Regions from separate parts of the Margalitia sp. FSL K6-0131 genome, predicted to be linked through region 1. Evidence: riboswitches for the same ligand, from Rfam matches in the RefSeq annotation. Region 1 holds a riboswitch; the other holds the start of a gene.
What was found. A riboswitch is a leader RNA that binds a small molecule or an ion and turns the genes downstream of it on or off. The one in region 1 is predicted to bind FMN.
Positions count from the first base shown of each region.

Region 2: another riboswitch for FMN. It lies ahead of ribD (bifunctional diaminohydroxyphosphoribosylaminopyrimidine deaminase/5-amino-6-(5-phosphoribosylamino)uracil reductase RibD); the one in region 1 lies ahead of NSQ59_RS11070 (ECF transporter S component).

Region 1 is NZ_JBBOZS010000001.1:2,278,466-2,282,892, forward strand. Features, by position in the region: gene NSQ59_RS11060 (hypothetical protein) at 1-12, shown strand, start outside; gene NSQ59_RS11065 (peptidoglycan DD-metalloendopeptidase family protein) at 410-1,276, shown strand; FMN riboswitch at 1,376-1,510, shown strand; gene NSQ59_RS11070 (ECF transporter S component) at 1,665-2,222, shown strand; gene NSQ59_RS11075 (ferredoxin) at 2,261-2,509, opposite strand; gene NSQ59_RS11080 (helix-turn-helix domain-containing protein) at 2,700-3,743, shown strand; gene NSQ59_RS11085 (RecQ family ATP-dependent DNA helicase) at 3,749-4,427, shown strand, end outside.
Region 2 is NZ_JBBOZS010000001.1:3,680,945-3,685,371, forward strand. Features, by position in the region: gene ribH (6,7-dimethyl-8-ribityllumazine synthase) at 42-509, opposite strand; partial or broken gene ribB (3,4-dihydroxy-2-butanone-4-phosphate synthase) at 542-1,162, opposite strand; gene ribE (riboflavin synthase) at 1,167-1,823, opposite strand; gene ribD (bifunctional diaminohydroxyphosphoribosylaminopyrimidine deaminase/5-amino-6-(5-phosphoribosylamino)uracil reductase RibD) at 1,830-2,921, opposite strand; FMN riboswitch at 3,249-3,395, opposite strand; gene NSQ59_RS18045 (DUF2243 domain-containing protein) at 3,495-3,950, opposite strand; gene NSQ59_RS18050 (hypothetical protein) at 4,007-4,156, opposite strand; gene NSQ59_RS18055 (hypothetical protein) at 4,179-4,427, opposite strand, start outside.

The DNA of each region.
Region 1 (4,427 bases):
AATATAGAATAATATTATAATTGCATGTAGTTGTAGATTTAGAATATTTGCATGTACTTCTCTAAATAAATGTTCTACAAATAGGACTTAATACAAAATAATAATCGCTATTTAAAAAGAAGCCAAAAATTTCAATGGCTTCTTTTATTTTTTAATCGTTTAGGAAAGGTGTGGATAACCTTTTTGAAAAAAATGTCCACGTCAGTCCGATGCCTACAGTCTAGCAAGTTTCTCCCTTCCACATTTGTACTATTAGACACGAATGGTTAGATTTAACTTTTTTATGCATATATTTTCCTGAACAGTAAACACTAAAATTTGCTCTAGTATACTCATTTTTAACAATTTGTTCTAATGCGGAATAGATGCTCATATGGTTAAGCATGAGTAGTCCAAGGAGGGGAAAATGATGAAAAAGGTCATAATCCAATTATTAATGGCTATTTGCGTAATTTTTATCATAAATTGTGGAAGTGTTCACGCTTCTAGTGTAGATATAAAAAGAAGCACGGAAAAGTGGTTTTTTCCAGCAAAAGGGGAAATATCAGATATCTTTGATTCAAGAGGAGGCGAACATAAGGGAATAGATATAGCTGGTAAGTATATGTCTCCAATTTACGCAGCTGCGGATGGAGTGGTTGTAAAATCGTATTTATCCTATTCATATGGAAATGTAGTGTTTATTCGGCATGACAATGGGTTTGAAACAGTTTATGCACATTTAGCAAAACGTATAGTCTCCGAGGGTGACCATGTACAACAGGGAGAAACAGTAGGATTAATGGGAAATACCGGGGAGTCTACAGGAACCCATCTTCATTTTGAAATTCACGAGGGTGAATGGACAATCGATAAAAAGAATGCTATTAATCCGTTCATTGTTTATGGATATGGAGAGATTGGGCAGCTTGTATTTGCATTGCAGCACGATCCATATGGCATTACAGAAGTTTCCCAGCCAGTAAAAGTAGAATCCCAAGGAAAAGATATTATCCCTATATATAGAGTCGAAGAATTATCGATAGGCTTAAATGATGAAAGTTCCTATCAAACATATCCTACGATGAATGTCCAAAATACTTATGATATGGAAATTACATATACAGTTAAAAAGGGAGATACCTTGTTTGATATTTCTAAAAAATGGAATATACCTATCAAAACTTTAATATCATTAAATCATATAAAAAATAAAGATCTCATTTTCCCTGATCAGAAAATTGTTGTGGATTCATTACATATGAACAAATGGCACAATGGGAATTTTCCAAGATAGCATGGATTATTTCTTAAAAATACATTTTATTAGTGAAATACTAAATTCTTCACAAATCGTTCTTATTGAGTTATAATAATGAAGAAAAAAATGAATATGATTCATCTTCGGGGCTGGGTGCAATTCCCGACCGGCGGTGATGAAGCGTATGCTTCTAAGCCCGCGAGCCTGTAAAGGGCAGGATTTGGTGTGATTCCAAAGCCGACAGTATAGTCTGGATGGGAGAAGGTGAAGGTTGGCCAGTATTCAAATTGCTTACGTTTGAATACCTATTTATGCATGCCTTAAATTCTCCCTCAAAGAAATTTTTTCTTTGGGGGTATTTTATTTTTAGGTATGTGGCAACCTTTCTTCAAGCTGAGATGAATCTCAAAAGGAGAGAGGAATTTTGCAAAAAATGAAATTGAAGACATTTGTAAGCATTGCACTGCTAAGCAGTTTGGCGTATGTATTGATGTTAATTAAAATCCCAACACCATTTTCCAACTTTTTAACTGTCGATTTTAGTGATATTCCGGCATTAGTTGCTGCAGTTTTATTTGGTCCGATGGCTGCTATCATTGTGGAAGTCATTAAAAATCTGCTTGATTATTTCACATGGGGAAGTGAATCGGGTATTCCAATTGGACATTTAGCCAATATTTTATCGGGAATTTTCTTTGTACTGCCTACTTATTTTGTTTATAGACATAATAAAACTAAAAAAGGCATGACAATCGGATTGATAGTAGGCACTGTTTCCTTAGCAATTTTAATGAGTATTTTAAATTATTTTGTCATTCTTCCGGCATATTTAGCATTAATGCATTTTGAACTTCCGAAAGCATATGTTATTTCTGCTGTCTTGCCGTTTAATATAGTAAAAGGCTTAGCGGTAACTATTCTTTTTATGCTGCTTTTTATACGACTGCAAAAATGGCTGGAGAAGAATACATTAGTAAAATAAAGAGTAAAAAAGCATGCAGCAGATTTGCCGCATGCTTTTTATTCGTATTTCAATGGATCTCCATCAAATGGTTCATCTGCTATTTTTATTGACTCTGTAGGGCACCCTTCAAATGCATCCATTAAATCATCCTCAAGAATCTCTGGTATTTCCGCTGTTCCTTGATTTTCATCCAAGATGTTATAGGAAAGTCCCTCATCATCATAATCGAATATATCAGGAGCAGCTGCTCCACAAGCACCACAGGCAATGCATGTATCTTTATCTACAATCGTATATTTAGGCATACGTGTTAAACCTCCTGGTAAATCATATAGAAAAAAATATTATTCCCCACACTTCATTCTAAGACTCCCTTTTCCACATTTCAATAAAAAGGTTCGCTATAGGAAATTCTTCTAATTTTGTTCATAATTTATGATGTATTTAAAGGATAGTATGCTAAAATTAGACATAAAAAGACAATAGGTGTTGATGATGACCTTTTTAGAGGCTTTATTATTATGGACTTTAAAACAATTGAAAAGTGAGCGTACTGTATATGCAGTATTTCATTTATTTAAAGGGAAAAAATCAAGCCAAACCATTCAAGATGCGTATCTTTATCAAGTAGAGTCAGTATTTTATACTTTACCTAATTTAACGAGGTCATCCTTTGATGAAAACATACAATCGCTGATTAGCCAATCATTTTTACAAATGAAAGAAGGTCCAAATTATCACATTACGGAGTCAGGTGAATATCGACTGCATGACTATTTTACAAAGAAATCCTTTCCAGCTTTCCTAAATGGAATGAAATATCAGGAGCATGCATTTGTTTTTTGGGACAGATTAGGGATTCTTATTCAGGCTCTTTCGAACTTAGTTAACAACAACCGTCAATATTACCCAATTAGTAGGGATTCGAAGATTTTATATTGGGTAAAGCAGTTTATGATGTCACAAAAAATGTCAAAGCATCAATTAGCTGCCGCGCTGTATGATGAACTTTATTCTATATTCTTAGATGATCCACCTGAAAGACCGGAAATAATAGTTTTTAGGTTAACTGGGTATAAGCAAATTGGGAAAACAGTAGAACAATCTGCTGGCAAATTATCACTAGAAACTACGGAATATTGGTATCGATTTTTAAATTTACTTCATTATGTATTGGATGAAGTATTAGAAAAAAGGTATAAATATCCTCTATTATTTTCCATTATTCAAGATGTATATCAACCATTTCCAATGACAAAATCAACAATGGAAACGTATCAGCTTTTATTAAATAACTACACGATTGCTGATATTTCGAAAATGAGGAACTTAAAAGAAAATACCATTCAAGACCATATTATTGAAATTGCATTAAATAATCCTAATTTTTGTATACAACCTTTTATCGACTCTAATACAGAAGAAAAAATTTTGCAGATTGCTAAAGAAATAGGAAAACAAAAGCTTAAGCCCATTAAAGAAAAGCTTGAAAATGTTTCTTACTTTCAAATTAGATTGGCTCTAGCTAAAAATAGGTGACTAAAATGAATGTATATGAAGCATTACAAAAATATTTTCATTTTGATTCGTTCCGCCCAGGTCAAGAGGAAGTTATTACTTCTGTTTTGAACGGCCACCATACAATGGCAATGCTGCCAACCGGAACCGGAAAATCATTATGTTATCAGCTTCCGGGCTATTTAATGCAAGGTTCTGTTTTAATTGTTTCACCACTTTTATCATTGATGCAAGATCAAGTAGAGCAAATGAGATTGTTGGGTGAAAAGAAGGTTATTGCAATAAATTCCTTTCTTCCGGCAAATGAACGCTATTACATTTTGAAATCTTTACATCAATATAAATTTATCTATATATCACCTGAAATGCTATCTAATCCCTCAATTATTGAGTATTGTAGAAAAATTACCATATCTCTATTTGTAATTGATGAAGCACATTGTATATCGCAATGGGGATATGATTTTCGTCCTGATTATTTACGATTAGGTGATGCAAGAAAGCTATTGGGAAAACCAACGACACTTGCTCTAACTGCAACAGCCACGGAAGAAGTCCGTAAGGATATCGTTCGCTTATTAGAACTGGATAAGGTGAAGGAATGTGTATTCTCTGTTGATCGTCCAAATATATCCATGGTAGTTCATCAAGTACAAAGCTATGAAGAAAAAATCAATGAATTACGTATGTTTGTAAAAAAATTAG
Region 2 (4,427 bases), 1.4 Mb from region 1:
CAGAAGGGCTATTCATTTTCAAAAAAATATAGATTTAAAAATCAGTCAAAACTTCTGCATAAGTTTGCCATTTCAATGGCAGATACTGCTGCATCCCAACCCTTATTCCCAGCTTTTGTGCCTGCTCTTTCAATAGCTTGTTCGATAGAATCCGTTGTAAGAATCCCAAAAATAACTGGGATATTTGAATTTAATGATGTATTGGAAACACCCTTTGCCGCTTCTTTGCATACATAATCAAAATGTGGAGTAGAGCCGCGAATTACCGTTCCAAGTGTAATAACAGCATCGTACCTTTTACTATTCGCCATTTTCTGAGCAATAAGCGGAATTTCAAATGCACCTGGAACCCAAGCAATGTCTACATTTTCCTCACTAACGCCATGCCGCTTTAATGCATCCTGTGCGCCGCCTAGTAACTTGCTTGTAATAAATTCGTTAAAACGACCTACAACGACTCCTATTTTTAAACCAGTTCCTACTAAATTACCTTCAAATATTTGTCCCATTTTTTCTTCCTCCTATTACATTTTAATTAAATTAGATATTCTTGTTTCGTTTGTTGGTAATGAACAAGATCTTTTATGGTAATCATTTTCAATCCAAATTTTTTTGCTAATATACTTAACTGAGGGACTCTTGCCATGGAGCCATCCGCATTCATTATTTCACAAATCACTCCTGCAGGTTTTGCACCGCAAAGTCTTGCTAAGTCAACTGCTGCTTCTGTATGTCCTTGCCTTTGTAATACTCCTCCTTCTCTTGCTATTAAAGGAAAGACATGGCCAGGTCTATTAAAATCAGAAGCAATGGAATTCTCATCTATCAGATGGAGAATAGTAGCAGAACGTTCATAAGCCGAAATCCCTGTGGTAGAAAACTTATGATCAATACTCACGGTAAACGCTGTTTCATGTGAATCAGTATTTTTAGACACCATCGGAGTTAATTCGAGCTTTTGCGCTAATTCTTTTTCAATTGGCACACAAACAAGTCCCCTGCCATGTGTTACCATAAAATTAATAATCTCCGGTGAAGCTTTCTCCGCAATCGCGATAAAGTCTCCCTCGTTTTCCCTATTTTCATCATCACAAACAATGACAACTTTCCCTAGTTTTAAATCTTGTATAGCCTCTTCAATTGTGTTAAACAACAAAACCATCTCCTCATTTGAACCCGTTTTCTTCTAAAAACGCTTCCGTAATCCCTAAACTCTTTTTTGCACTATTTACTGTGGCATTGACTAAAAAATGACTCACATATTTCCCTAGCATATCGCATTCGATATTTACGATGTCTCCTTTACTTTTTAACCCTAAAACAGTTTCGGAGAGAGTATGTGGGATAATGGATAAAGTGAAGCCATTTTCACTGACACCAAAAACCGTTAAGCTTGTTCCATCTACAGCAACAGATCCACGCAGGATGATATATTTCAACATTTCTTTATCCGTCTCTATTTCGTAGTAAACTGCATTCTCAACTTTTTTCTTCGTTATAATGGTGCCTGTACCATCAACGTGTCCCGATACAAAATGGCCGCCAAACCGGCCGCCTGCCGCCATAGCTCTTTCTAAATTTACCTTCGATCCTCGGGTAAGGGCTACAAGGCTTGTAGCTTTTACAGTTTCTGGCATAACATCAACCGAAAATTGATTATTTGTATAGGATGTAACGGTCAAACATACTCCATTTATAGCGATGCTGTCTCCTAGATGAATATCATCCATTATTTTGTCTGCTCCAATAGTCAGGATAAATGAGTCTCCTGTACGCTTTATTTCTTGAATGATTCCCATTTCCTCAATAATCCCTGTAAACATTTGCTTTTAAGACACCCCCATTGGTACAGCAATAATTCTGATATCATTTCCGATCTTATCAATTTGCGAAAAACGCAGTAAAGGAACATCCTTGATTTTTTCTATACCGGCACCTCCAAATGTAGCAGGAGCATTATCTCCTCCTATCAGTTTTGGAGCTATATAGGTGATTACTTCCTGGAATGCATTTTCCTTTAGGAAGCTCCCTTGTACCTTTGCGCCTCCTTCAACAAAGATGGACGTAATTCCCTGCTCACCTAACACTTTTAGCATTTCTTTCATTTCGATAAAGGATTTCTCCATTTTAATGATTTCTACTCCCTGCCTGATTAGAGCTTCTTCTTTACATGAATCTACGCTGTTTCCTGAAATTATATAAGTTTCCGCAGATTTATCTGTAACTACATTTGAGTTTAAAGGGATTCTTAAGGTGGTATCCAAAATAATCCTTATGGGATTTTTCCCCCCATTTATTAATCTTGTTGTAAGCATAGGATCATCTTTTATGATTGTATTAACTCCAACTAAAATGGCATCATGCATATGGCGGAATCGATGAACGTCCTCTCTTGCTTCTTTGCTGGTAATCCATTTGCTTTCTCCCGTTACCGTGGCAATTTTCCCATCAAGACTGATGGCAGTTTTAACAGTTACATACGGAAGACCTGAGCTCGCATAATGAAAAAATACTTTATTAAGTTTTTTTGCTTCTTCCTGAAGTAAGCCTACCTCCACTTCGATACCTGCTTGTTTCATTCTTTGAATACCGTTTCCGCAAACTTGCGGATTTGGATCTACTGTTGCGACGAAGACTTTTTTAATCCCAGATTGGATGATTAATTCTGCACATGGAGGAGTTTTACCATAATGACTGCATGGCTCGAGAGTCACATAAAGGGTTGCTCCCCTTGATTTTTCGCCGGCCATTTGTATGGCATGAACCTCCGCATGCGCATCACCCGCTTTCACATGTGCACCTAAACCAACTACTTGATGGTCTTTCACAAGCACTGCACCTACCATAGGATTTGGGGAAGTTTGCCCTGTTGTTGCCTCTGCCATACTTAAAGCTAACTTCATGAAGTCATAATCATTCATATAAATTCTCCTTTTAAACAGAACAAACGCGTATGCGCCGCAGGTCTAGCGTACGGACTGCGCAGTTATATACGAGACCAACGTAAACCGTGCTAATGCAGTTCACGAGTTCATGTTGACTTATCGTAGGGAGAAGACGTTGCATTCCGCTAGACGATTGGCGCTTTAACATGGACATTTATTAAAAAGTTATCTACGGGGTTAAATTTGATAGTAATAATAAAAAAAGGACCCATGAATAATAAAATTCAGGGTCCATTGATTTTAAGGCAATGTCAAATAAAGGTTTAAAAAAGGGTATACTTCCCCCTATAAAAACCTGCTTGTTTCTTCCTTCTCCCATCCAGACTATACTGTCGGTGCTGGATTTTCACCAGCTCCACCGTTTAACAAACTGTTAACCGGGTCACGGACTTAGAAGTTCTTGGCTTCATCACCGCCGGTTGGGAATTTCACCCGACCCCGAAGGATAACATATTTAATTAATATTATTATATGATAGTTTTATCCAAATGAAAACTAAAACACTTTTTTATTTTGGTAACGTATTAAATTTTATTTATGTACAGTCTTTTAAAATACTGGTTTGGCCTTCTTTACTATCCTTTTCGCTATTAAAAAAGCATATGCTCCTGCTGCGATCAAGACAATAGAAAATCCATCATACAATAAGTCATAAAATAAAACATTGTCGGTATGATAATATACATGATGAATTCCTAATAAATGATGATCAATAATTCCTTCCACAAGATTAAATATTCCCCCTCCTAACAGAAATCCTGCCCAAAATGTTAGCTTTGGATGGTTTAGCTTTTCCTTTTCACTTGTCCATAATATATATCCGCCTATAAATACAATAATCGTTACAAAAAAATGAAATAAACCATCGCTGACAATTTGATTAAATCGATTCGTATACATATATACACTGTGAAATTGAAATATTTGGTGCAGTAAAATTCCATCCAGCATTCCGATAATTCCCATCCCAAATAGAAAAGCTCCGATAAATGTGCGATTGCTCATAGTCATCCCCCAATCTTTTATGTAAAAAAGCTGCCAATTTTTTGACAGCTCCCCAATTACTGATCAGACTTTGTAATAGTATTATTTTTATCCACTGTATCAATTCCAGTACTGGAATTCTGATACTTTGTTTCTTTTTTTTGATGAAGCACATTTGACATTTGATACTGTTTTTGATCACTTTGAAATTGGCCCTCTTTGGACATTTCCTTCTACTCCCAAGTTCACTTAATTACTTTCATCATATGGTGGTTCTTGATTTTCATCCGGATCATCATGTGTTGGATGTGCACCTGGATATTCTCTTGGAAGATCCTGATGGAATGATTTAAATTCATAGTTAAAGTTACTGTATGGTCTTTGCCCTTCTCTCCATGGAGTAGATTTTCCTTGAACTGGATCATCCTCTCCTCGAACAGCTCCATAGGCGCCTTCTGGATATTCTTCAAATATAATAAAATTTTTTCTCGTTTCAAC